Regions from separate parts of the Methylobacterium sp. 092160098-2 genome, predicted to be linked through region 2. Evidence: riboswitches for the same ligand, from Rfam matches in the RefSeq annotation. Region 2 holds a riboswitch; the other holds the start of a gene.
What was found. A riboswitch is a leader RNA that binds a small molecule or an ion and turns the genes downstream of it on or off. The one in region 2 is predicted to bind thiamine pyrophosphate.
Positions count from the first base shown of each region.

Region 1 (5,938 bases), on a different contig from region 2:
GAGCCGATCACCCGTATCCCCGACCCCGGCCATCGTCCCACCCTCGCGATCGGAGGGATCCTGGACCGGTTTGGGTTGACGGCGATGAACGCGATCGCCGCAACCTGCGGATGTGACGAACGGTCGGTAAACGCCGGCGGTCAGACCTAGCGCCGCGCCGACCGCCGCGCGCGGGTCATACGCGTCGCGGCGTGAAAATCGTCCGGCCGGCCGCGCACCCAGGCGAGGAAGCGGGCTATCTCCGGATCGGTCCGCAGGGCTTCGAGATCGGCCAGGCGCTTGGCGATCTCGGCCTCACTGTAGCGTGCATGGATCGCCGAGTGGCAGATCTGGTGCAGGCGGACGGTACCGCGATGGGTTCCGCCCTTGAGCTTCGGGGTGAGGTGATGGAGGCTGGAGCGAGCGCGATGCGGAATCGGGCGCTCACAGAGCGGGCAGACCGGCTCGGGCCGGCCCTGCGCACCCGGTGCGTCCGGATCCTCGGCGCTCCAGCGCTGCGAGCGCCGTCCGACCACGCGCCCCCCGCTCCTATCCTTGCTGATCGGCCGGCTGCGGGCAGGTCGGACCGACACGCTCTCTGAACATCGCCTCGGCCTCTCGGTCCCGCCCCCCCAGGATGGACGTGTGGTCGCCCGGGATCACGGCGATCCGCGCCCGCGGGCCGGCTGCTGCGGCGAGGCCTTGCGCCAACTTGAGCGGCACCACCGTGTCGTCACGTCCCTGCACGATCAGAACCGGCGCAGTTCCGCCACGGATGCGCGTGTCCGAGCGGTATGTGTCGCGCAGGAGCCAGATGGGGACTAGCGGGACATGCAGCCGCACGGTGTGGATCATCGAGTCGAACGGGGCCTCCAGGTAAAGCCCGATCGTCGGCACCCGTTCGGCGACTGCGACCGCGACGGCCGCCCCCAGCGAATGGCCGTGCAGCAGGATCGGCGCATCGGGCGCCTGTGCCCGCGCGGCGTTCACGGCCGCCAGGCCGTCGCGGATCAGGCCGTCTTCGCTGGGGCTGCCGGTCGAGCCGGGATAGCCGCGATAGGCCACGGTCAGCAGACCCCAGCCGCGCGCCCGCCACGGCTCCGCGGCGAAGCGCTCCGCGTGCGGTTCCGGGCGGGATCCATTGCCGTGGAAACTGACGATGACGCCGCAGCCCGGCCGCGGCGGCCGCCACAGTCCGTGCAGGGTCTCGCCATCCGAGGTCGCGACCGTGATCGTCGCGACCCCGGGCGGCACCGGCCAGGGTGTCGGCGCGCTGAAGGCGCCCGGATAGAGGAAGCGGCGCTGTCCGAGGGCGAGCGCGGCGCAGGCCAACCCGCAGAGCAGGAGCACGGCGAGCAGGAGGCCGGCGAGGAGACGCATGCGATGCGGGGGAGGCCGTGGGGTTGAGAAGCGGATGCGTTCGATCGAACGGTTTTCGGGATGTGTTTTCTAGGGCGCCCGGTCAGCATTGACAAAGCCGTCCGCGCGCCTGAGTCTGGAACCGTTCCGAGGGGAGCCCCGCAGGGGGCTGAGATTGGGCACGCTGCCCTGACCCTTGAACCTGATCCGGCTCATACCGGCGGAGGGACGGGAACCTGCGGTCGCATGTCGCGCGGCCCCATCTCATCTCGGCCATCGCGTGGACCGGACTGCTCCAGCACGAGGAGAGGCCCACGATGAACGCACCCGTTCTCCCCAAGGATGTGAAAGGCAGCCCGGAGACCGTGACCACGGGTCCGGTGACCGGATCGCGCAAGGCCTATGCGAGCCCGGCCGGACGGCCGGACATCCGCGTCCCCTACCGCGAGATCGTCCTCTCCGATCCGAAGGAGGAACCGGTGCGGGTCTACGACCCGTCGGGCCCCTACACCGAGACCGACGCGCGGATCGACCTCAATGCCGGCCTCCCCGGCGTGCGCGAGCCCTGGATCGCGGCTCGCGGCTACGCGGCCGTCGCCCCGCGGGCGGTGAAGCCCGAGGATAACGGCTTCGCGGGCGACAAGCTCGTGGCCCCCTGCCCCGCCGAGCGGACCATCCGCAAGGCGGCCCCGGGCCAGAGGGTGACCCAGTACGAGTTCGCCCGCGCGGGGATCATCACCGAGGAGATGATCTACGTCGCCCATCGCGAGAACGTCTGCCGCGAGAAGATGCTCGCGGGCGCCGAGGCCGCACTCGCCGACGGCCAGAGCTTCGGGGCCTCGGTCCCGCCCTTCATCACCCCCGAATTCGTGCGCGACGAGATCGCCCGCGGCCGGGCGATCATCCCGGCCAACATCAACCACACCGAGCTGGAGCCGATGGCGATCGGCCGGAACTTCTTGGTCAAGATCAACGCCAATATCGGCAACTCGGCCGTGACCTCCTCGGCCGCCGACGAGGTCGAGAAGCTCGTCTGGTCGATCCGCTGGGGCGCCGACACGGTCATGGACCTGTCCACCGGCCGCAACATCCACAACATCCGCTCGTGGATCATCCGGAATAGCCCGGTCCCGATCGGCACGGTGCCGATCTATCAGGCGCTGGAGAAGGTCGGCGGCGACCCGCTCAAGCTCGACTGGGAGGTCTTCAAGGACACGCTGATCGAGCAGGCCGAGCAGGGCATCGACTACTTCACCATCCATGCGGGCGTGCGTCTCGCCCACGTGCCGCTGACCGCCCGGCGCGTCACCGGCATCGTCTCGCGCGGCGGCTCGATCATGGCGCGCTGGTGCCTGGCCGGGCACCGGGAATCGTTCCTCTACGAGCGGTTCGACGAGATCTGCGACATCATGCGGGCCTACGACGTGTCGTTCTCGCTGGGCGACGGCCTGCGCCCGGGCTCGATCGCCGACGCCAACGACGCCGCCCAGTTCGGCGAGCTGGAGACGCTGGGCGAGCTGACCAAGGTCGCCTGGGACAAGGGCTGCCAGGTGATGATCGAGGGCCCCGGCCACGTGCCGATGCACAAGATCAAGGTCAACATGGAGAAGCAGCTGAAGGAGTGCGGCGAGGCGCCGTTCTACACCCTCGGCCCGCTGACCACCGACATCGCCCCCGGCTACGACCATATCACCTCGGGCATCGGCGCCGCGATGATCGGCTGGTTCGGCACCGCGATGCTCTGCTACGTCACCCCGAAGGAGCATCTCGGCCTGCCCGACCGGGACGACGTGAAGACCGGCGTTATCACCTACAAGATCGCCGCCCACGCCGCCGACCTCGCCAAGGGCCACCCGGCCGCGCAGCTGCGCGACGACGCGCTCAGCCGCGCCCGGTTCGACTTCCGCTGGGAGGACCAGTTCAACCTGGGCCTCGATCCGGATACGGCCCGCCGCTACCACGACGAGACCCTGCCGAAAGACGCCCACAAGGTCGCGCATTTCTGCTCGATGTGCGGGCCGAAATTCTGCTCGATGAAGATCACCCAGGATCTGCGCGCCGAGGTGCTGGCGATGGAGGAAGCCGGCGAAGTCGTGGGCGCGTCGCCCGCGATGTCCAAGGCCGAGGCCGAAGCCGGCATGCGGGCCAAGTCGGAGGAGTTCCTGGCCGAGGGCGGCAAGCTCTACGTCGACGCCGCCGAGTGAGGCCAAGGCACGCCCGGTCCGATCCGGATGCGGGCGTGCCGCCGTTCCGCCCCGGCGTTCCACCGCACGGGGCCTCGATGTCGAGGACCGCTCCGGGTCGGGCGCCCTTGGTACCGCGCATCGCCGCACGCATCTGATCCGCGGCGATGCCGACGGCGCGCGGGGTGCCCAGTTCGATGATCGGGGCGCAAATCTTTCTCTGATCCGCCTGGACAGAGCGGAGCGCTTCCAGTCGCAGGCGCTTCCTGTCAGATGCCCCGTAGGCGCCCGACGCGGCCTTGCTGAGCAAGCGGGTATCCCGATCCTGAAAATGGGCACCGGAGGCAGCACTGCGGCTGTGCATGCGATCAGGATGATGCGGGCGCGTCCGACGTCGACCGGTCCGCGCCCGAGGATGGCATTGAGCCGCGCAACGATCTTGTAGCGAGGCCTGCGGACAAACGGGTCACGCTTCCCCGATCGTCTCCGGTCGCCTGCACGGCGAGCACCCGCCTCGCGATGGCGAGCATCGGAAGATACCTGCCTGAACCGCACTCCGGACGACACGGGGTGGCCCGCGGTACCGTGGCGACTGAATGGATCAGATGCCCGACGAGCCGCCTCTCGGGGAGAAAGCCGCACGGATTTGTGTCGCAACGCTAACGGGATGTTCATCGCATCTCGGACCGCGAGCCACCATCCGGTGGATCGCCTGCTGCTGTTAACCGCTGGTTAGGCAGCCGCCCGTCTCAATCCTTCGATCACAGGATCGCAGGAGACCGGCCATGGAGATCCGTCCGCTGACACCCCCGACGCCGGGGCCGCAGGGCCTCGACGCCCTCGGCGCGACGGCCGCCGCCGCCGTGACGCAGGAGGCCCCCGTGCCCCAGAGCACATCCGCGCCCCTCGAACCCGCGGTGAAGCTCGACATCGGCGCAAACGGCGGTAAGGCGCGCTACATTCAGGACCCGGACACGAGCACGATCGTCTTCCAGGTGGTTGATCCCGCGTCCGGCAACGTGATCGATCAACTCCCCAGCGAAACCGCTCTGCGCAATCGCGCCTACGATTCCGCACGCGGCACGCAGGGGGCACAGACCGGCAGCCTCTCCCGCGTCGCCTGAATACCGTCGGTCAGACGCGCAGCCAGCGGCCCGACGCAGCGGGCGGGGCCCGGGCTGAACCGCGAAGGGGCCAGGAGAGCCACCAGAGCAAGCCGCCACGCGACGAGGAGGCTGTTCTCGACAGGCGGCGCTTGGGACCGGGATTCCGATCGACCGGCTCCATGACGACGAGTTCTCGGCCGTCCAGGGCACCCAGAAATCGCGCTGATTCGCGCGCACGGCCATGCAGGTGGTCGGATGCCGGGCCGCGAAGTCGGAGATCTGGGTCAGCGCCTCCACCGGATCGCAAGGCGTATCCGAACCCATCGCGCCTTCGCCGGGCAGCACAAGGAAGATCGCCCTCGGAACCGTGATCCTTTCACGTGCCGCGGACAGTTCGCGTGAGATTTTTCGGGCCTCGGAGCCGCTCTGAGAGGTTCCCATGCGTTTGACGCCATCACCGTCGAACTGCTAGACGGTTGGCGCACATGAAGGCCTGGGACCGGGCGGATCGACCGTCGTCAACGCCGGATCCGGACCAGTCATGTGGGCGGGCGTAGTTCAGTGGTAGAACGTCAGCTTCCCAAGCTGAATGTCGTCGGTTCGATCCCGATCGCCCGCTCCAATCTTCTTAGGCAGTTAGCCTTCCCCCGCCGGGGGGCCAAACCCGGCGATACCACATCGATACCACTTTTCCGCCGGCAACGCCCGAACCAGGGCGCTGCCCCTGCGGGCCGCCGGCGTGCGTGGACGAGGCTGTGGAAGAGCCCGGGCAGGGGTGGGACCGAAAACCCCGCGTGAGCGGGGAGACGGGGGATGCTGACTGTTAACAGCGGGCCCTATGGGTCGACCCCCGCCGGAGCGGGGAGCCCCTGCCCGGGGCCATCAGTAGATGTAGCACTCGACGGGGATTCTCCAAGCATGCGAGTCTCGGCGCATGCCGATGACCGTTCACGACATGCTCGAAGCCTGGTCCGCCCGCCGGCTGACGACGGCCCGGGCGCTTGAGCTCACCGGCTGCGCCGATGAGGCCGAGCTCCGGCAAGCGTGCCTGTCGTCCGACGTCATCCCGCGGTCGATCCTCTACCCCGTCGAGGATGGCCCCGGCGCTGGCCGGTACGTGGACGTCGTCGTTCGGGTGATGGTCGGCCCGAAGCGAAGCACGGTCCTCGTGGAGCGCCAGGGCGAGCCGGCCTCACTGTACGAGACCCGGGAGCACGGGCACGAGGCCGACGGCCTCGGCGCGGCGGTCGAGGCGGCCGTGCGGGAGGGGCTCGCGAAGCTGCCCAAACCCGTCAGGATGCCTTCCGACGC
Region 1 covers NZ_JAQPZJ010000001.1:3,508,281-3,514,218, reverse strand. Annotated here, with positions in the region: gene PQI07_RS16540 (acyltransferase family protein) at 1-33, opposite strand, end outside; gene PQI07_RS16535 (HNH endonuclease family protein) at 147-515, opposite strand; gene PQI07_RS16530 (alpha/beta hydrolase) at 529-1,359, opposite strand; TPP riboswitch at 1,479-1,584, shown strand; gene thiC (phosphomethylpyrimidine synthase ThiC) at 1,656-3,542, shown strand; gene PQI07_RS16520 (FlaG family protein) at 4,307-4,645, shown strand; tRNA gene PQI07_RS16515 (tRNA-Gly) at 5,175-5,249, shown strand; gene PQI07_RS16510 (hypothetical protein) at 5,920-5,938, opposite strand, start outside.
Region 1: another riboswitch for thiamine pyrophosphate. It lies ahead of thiC (phosphomethylpyrimidine synthase ThiC); the one in region 2 lies ahead of thiO (glycine oxidase ThiO).

Region 2 (5,938 bases):
CACGTCTTCCTCGCCGCCGCCCGCCACATCGGCATCCCGGCCCGCTACGTGGCCGGTTACCGGGCCCGGGACGACGGGCAGGCGGATGTCGAGGCGCCCCATGGCTGGGTCGAGGCCCTGGTGCCGGATCTCGGCTGGGTGGCGTTCGATCCGTGCTACGACGTCAGCCCCTCGGACAATTACATCCGCGTCGCAACGGGCCTGGACTATCTCGGCGCAGCCCCGATCCGCGGCAGCCGCACGGGGGGTGGCACCGAAACACTGGACGTGAAGCTCCGGGTCGAGCAAGGCAGGACCGCCGCCCAATCCTGATCGTTCAGACACCGGTCCGCCGGCCGTAGGAGAACCCGAAGACGATGACCTACTGCGTCGGTGTCCTGGTCGAGGAAGGGCTGGTGATGGTCGCCGACACCCGCACCAATGCGGGGCTCGACGATATCTCGACCTACAGAAAGCTGCACCATTTCAACGTACCGGGCGAGCGGGTGATGATGCTCGCCTCGGCCGGTAATCTCTCGATCACCCAGTCTGTTCTCAGCATGCTTCAGGAGGGCGTGCCCGGCGAGGAGGACGACGAGCCGCCACAGAAGCTCGTCGAAGCGCCGACCATGTTCCAGGCCGCGCAGCTGATCGGCCGGGCCATCCGACGGGTGCGGGCGATCGAGAAGGACGGGTTCGAGGCGGCCAACATCCGGTTCTCGATCTCGCTGCTGTTCGGCGGCCAGATCGGGAATGGCGAGATGCGCCTGTACCTGATCTATTCGGCCGGCAATTTCATCGAGTGCAGCACCGATGCGCCCTTCCTTCAGATCGGCGAGCACAAGTACGGCAAGCCGATCCTCGACCGGGCGGTGAGATACACGACCGAGCTGTACGACGCCCTCAAGGTCAGCCTCGTCTCGATGGATTCGACCATGCGGTCGAATCTCGGCGTGGGGCTGCCGATCGACATCGCCCTGGTTCGCCGGAACGCGCTGACGCTGGAAGTGAATCACCGGATCGAGGCTGGTGAGGGCTACTTCCACGACCTGCGCGAGCGCTGGTCGGCGGCGCTCCGGGCCGCGCATCGGGCCATCCCGCGGCCGCCTTACGGGCCGACGGACAAATAGGGCTTGCGCGAAGATCCGATCCGGCGCCGTGTCCGCGCGGACTTGCGGCTGATATCGCCCCGCCCGTCGTCCCGAGCGGAGCAAAGGGCCCCGGGTCCGTGCCGGTCGCGAGGCCCGTGCGCCGACCGGCTGGCGCCCCTCAGACGGGGGCGCGATCGGCCGAGCTCCAGGCTTTCAGGACGGCCTGCGCGGCCTCGGCCGGCTCGCGCGCTCGCATCAGCCCACCCATGACAGCGACCGCCGCCGCCCCGGCGGCCCGGCATCCGCCGATTCGGTCCGCGTCGAGACCGCCGAGCGCCACGATCGGAAGCTCGCGATCGCAGGCCGCCGCGAGCCCCGCGAGGCCGAGCGCCGGGCCGTAGCCAGGCTTGCTGGCGGTCGCATAGATCGGGCTGAGGGTGGCGTAATCGGCACCGGCCGACGCCGCCTGGGCGACCTCGTGCGCCGCATGGGCCGACACGCCGATCAGCGCCCGCTCTCCCAGCGCCGCCCGTGCCGCCGCGATGGCCTCCGGTCCCGAGCCGCCGCCGAGATGGACGCCGTCTGCCCCGAGGGCGCGCGCCAACGCGACGTCACCGCCGACCGTCAGGACGCCTTTCGCGGCCCGCACGCGCTCTGCCACGGCCTCGCCGAGGCGCCGACGGGCGTCCATCTCCAGATCGCGATCCCGGAACCAGATCCAGCGCCCGCCGCCATCGAGGATCGCCTGCACCGTCTCGGCGAGCGGCCGTGGATGCCCGTGCCGGTCCGTCACCGCGAGCAGCGGCGACGGCAGTGCCCTCACGAGCCGACGAGGCCGAGCTGCGGGCTCGATGGCTCGGCCCGGCCGCGGCGGGGAATGCGCCCGGCGCAATACGCGTCGCGTCCGGCCTCCACCGCCCGGCCCATGGCGCGGGCCATGCGCACGGGATCGTCGGCCTTGGCCACCGCGGTGTTGATCAGGCAGGCGGCGGCGCCGAGTTCCATGGCGATCACCGCATCCGAGGCGGTGCCGATCCCGGCATCGACCACGACCGGCACCTTCGCCCGGCGGCAGATCAGTTCGAGATTGGCCGGGTTGGCGATGCCCATCCCGGACCCGATCAGCGAGCCCATGGGCATCACGGCGGCGCAGCCGATATCCTCCAGGCGCTGGCATACGATCGGGTCGTCGTTGCAGTAGGGCAGCACCACGAAGCCGTCATCGACGAGATGGCGGCAGGCCTCGATCAGCTCCATCACGTCCGGGTAGAGCGTCTCCCGGTCACCGATCACCTCGACCTTGATCCAGTTGGTGTCGAGCGCCTCACGGGCGAGTTCGGCGGTCATGATCGCGTCGCGGGCCGTCTCGCAGCCGGCGGTATTCGGCAGGAAGCGCTTGCCCTTCAGGATCTTGACCGTGTCCGAGCCGTGGCCCTGCAGCGAGACCCTGCGGATCGAGGCGGTGACCACGTCGGCGCCGCTCGCCTGGACGGCGTCGCGCATGATCGCCTGCGTCGGATAGCCGGCGGTGCCGATGAACAGTCGCGACGACAGGCTCACGCCGGCGATGGTCAGGCTGTCATCCCCACCTTCGGGACGCAGCGGCGTATGGGTCTGATCCATGCTCAACCTCCCTGCATGGCGCGAACGATCTCGACGCGGTCGCCCTCCGCGATCCGGGTTTCCCCCCAGTCGCGGCGGCGCAGCACCCGGCCGTTCAGCGCGATGGCGACGCCCTGCGGGCTCTCGATGCCGCTCTCCGTGGCTTCGAGGCGGAACAGCGCGTCCACCGTCTCGGCCGCGCAGTCGCGCGGCTCACCGTTGACGACGAGCTTCATGCCGAGGCCCTCAGCGCGTCCGGCTGGCCGAAGCGCAGGCGGGTGAAGGGACGGGCGACCTCGGGTAGCGCGCCGTGCAACACCAGCGCGGCGATCGCCTCGGCGGTGACCGGGGCGAGCAGGTAGCCGTTGCGGTGATGCCCCGTGGCGGCGACGAGGCCCGGTGCGATGGTGTCGAGGATCGGCGCGTCGTCGTCCGAGGTCGGGCGGTAGCCGCTCCAGACGGCCTCGACTTCCATCTCCTCGATACCGGGCAGCACCCGGCGGGCACCCTCCAGCAGCGCGTAGAGCCCGCCCGCGGTAACGCCAGGCCGGAAGCCGCAATCCTCCACGGTCGCGCCGACGATGAGCTGGCCGTCGCTCTTCGGCGCCATGTGGACCTGCTCGGTCCAGACCATCCGCGCGAGGGTGCCGGTGCGGGCGGTGGTGCGCAGCGCCAGGGACTGGCCTTTCAGCGGACGGACCGGAAGGGCGAGCGCGTCGAGGAGCAGACCGCCCTCCCCGCTCCAGGCGCCGGAAGCCAGGATGACGGTCTCCGCGGCGACGACGCGGTCGCCGGCGCGGATCCCGGTCACGCGGCCGCCCGACCAGTCGAGGGTAGTGACGGCGGTCCGCTCCGCCAGGATCACGCCGGCCCGGCGACAAGCCTCGGTGAGGGCCTCCATGACCAGACGGGGATCGACCTGATGGTCCAGCGGGCAGTGGATCCCGGCGGTGACGGAGGGGCGCAGGCCGGGCTCCAGGCGCCGCACCTCGCTGCCCGGCAGCCAAGTGGCGTCGAGTCCCGAGCGGCGCTGCAGGTCGTAGCGGAAGCGCAGGCGTTCGACCTCGTCGCGGCCGACCGCCAGCACCAGGGTGCCGTCGGCCCGATAGTCGATGGTTCGGCCGGACTCGGCCTCAAGGGTGTCGCGGAAGCCGGGCCAGAGCCGGAGCGAGTCCAGGGCGAGCGGCAGAAGCGGGTCCGAGCCGGGCTCGTGCTCGGCGGCCGGAGCCAGCATGCCGGTGGCCGCGAGGCTCGCCCCGGCGCCGATCGTCTCCCGCTCCAGCACGGTCACCGTGCGGCCGGCCCGCGCGAGCCGCCACGCGATCGACAGACCGATCAGCCCGCCGCCGATGACAGCGACGTCGGTCCGCGCCGGCAGGACGGCGGGCGCGACGCCGCCCTCGGGATTGCGGCGGCGGCCGATCGGTGAGGCAGGTCGGTCGAAGGGCACAGGCATCTCCGCGGATTGCCGTCGCGGGGAGCGGGCCGTGCGCTTCTGCCAGAAGCTGTGGCCTGCCTTACGGGCGGCCGCGGTCCAATCCCTACGCCGGTATGAGCCGGATCAGGTTCGAAGGATTTCCGCGCCGCAGGTCCTAAGGGACGTGCCAGCGGTTTCTCAGCCCCTTGCCGGGGATCTCCCTGGAACAGACGCAGATGTGGCGTCACGGCTTGTGTCGGTCAACCCCGCGCCGCCGCCCCTGCATCATTCCCGTGACAATCCGCGGGTCGCGGTGACAGTCCAGACACCAAGCGGACCGGAATCGGCGCGCGGACAGCGGTCGCGATAGGCGGCGCGCACCATCCCTTCACGCGTCTGGGATCTGATCGCCGGGATCCCGGACCTTCTCCGGGCGCCGGCACTCCACGTCACGGGCGAATTTGCGTGCGCACAATCCTGTTGATCTGCATGCTCGGCTTTCTCGGCGTCACGGCCATCCTGAAGGTGCGCGATGGCATGCGGGCGGCGCCGGTCGCGCTCGCCGTCGCACCGCTGCCGGAGCCGGATCTCGCAGGCCGTGCCGCTGCCGGTGTGGCCCTCCAGGCTGGCCGCAACGGCCATTTCTTCGTCAACGCTCTGCTGGACGGCCGTTCACTGCCGATGATGGTGGATACCGGGGCGAGCGCCTGCGCGTTCTCCGAGGAGGACGCCGCGCGGATCGGGATCCAGGTCGCTGCGTCCGACTTCACGCGCGTCTGGAACACCGCGAACGGGACGGTTCGCGTGGCGCCGATCCGGATCGCGATCGTGCAGATCGGATCGATCACGGTGCGTGACGTCGATGCGGTCGTGATCCCGCGCGGGCTCCTGTCCACCAGCCTGCTGGGCATGTCATTCCTCAGGCGCCTGCGCGAGTTCGGCGTCTCCGGCAGCACGATGACCCTCAGGGGCTGAAACGCCCGAACGCCCATGCCGATCTCTGGGGTCGCGGTGCGCCAACGGCGGCCGGCGCGGCCCGTCTCCCCGGGATCGGCTGCGGGACCAGGTCGATCACGCGGCCGATCCTGCGCGGAAAATATTCGGTGCGCAGGCCACGGGCGGCCCGATGATGGATCGTCCCCGACCGGTTGAATAATTCAATTCTTCCCGGTTGATTTATAGATCTTAGGTCATTGTGTTTAAATATTTCTGAGTTTGACCCCGATAAAGCTGCAAATACGCCGATCAATCAGATTGATCATGGAGCAATCGGTCGTTTTGTCAATGCGCTGATGTGGTGCTAGGAGCCGTGATGACTGCGCGTTCAAGGCGTGAGTGCATGACGGGGCGGCTTCAGGATGAAGAATCGCGAATCCACGATCTGCTTATCGATGATCGTGAAGAACGAAGCCCACGTGATCCGTCGGTGCATCGACTCTGTTCGTCCGATCATCGATCATTGGATCATCGTTGACACTGGATCGACGGATGGAACACAGGATATTGTCCGTGCCGCGCTCGCGGACATACCGGGGGCCCTGGTCGAGCGCCCCTGGGTCGATTTTGCCTTCAATCGGAACGAGGCCCTGAAACTCGCGCGGCGTCACGCGCAGTACGCTCTGATCATCGATGCGGATGATGAGTTGGTCATCCCGGCCGACTTCACGATGCCGAAGTTGCATGCGCCCGGCTATCGGTTCGAGATCATCGACGAGCAGACGCGATACTGGCGCACCCAGTTGGTCAGATGCCGGGAAAACTGGCGCTACCGGGGCGTCCTGCACGAATTTCTCAGCTGCCCCGGCGTCTCCGAGACACCGGTCCTTCCCCTCGCGATGCGCCGGGGTGA
Region 2 covers NZ_JAQPZJ010000005.1:1,716-7,653, forward strand. Annotated here, with positions in the region: gene PQI07_RS36190 (transglutaminase family protein) at 1-312, shown strand, start outside; gene PQI07_RS36195 (proteasome-type protease) at 357-1,109, shown strand; gene PQI07_RS36200 (thiamine phosphate synthase) at 1,249-1,893, opposite strand; gene PQI07_RS36205 (thiazole synthase) at 1,890-2,693, opposite strand; gene thiS (sulfur carrier protein ThiS) at 2,696-2,908, opposite strand; gene thiO (glycine oxidase ThiO) at 2,905-4,128, opposite strand; TPP riboswitch at 4,193-4,321, opposite strand; gene PQI07_RS36220 (TIGR02281 family clan AA aspartic protease) at 4,555-5,064, shown strand; gene PQI07_RS36225 (glycosyltransferase) at 5,481-5,938, shown strand, end outside.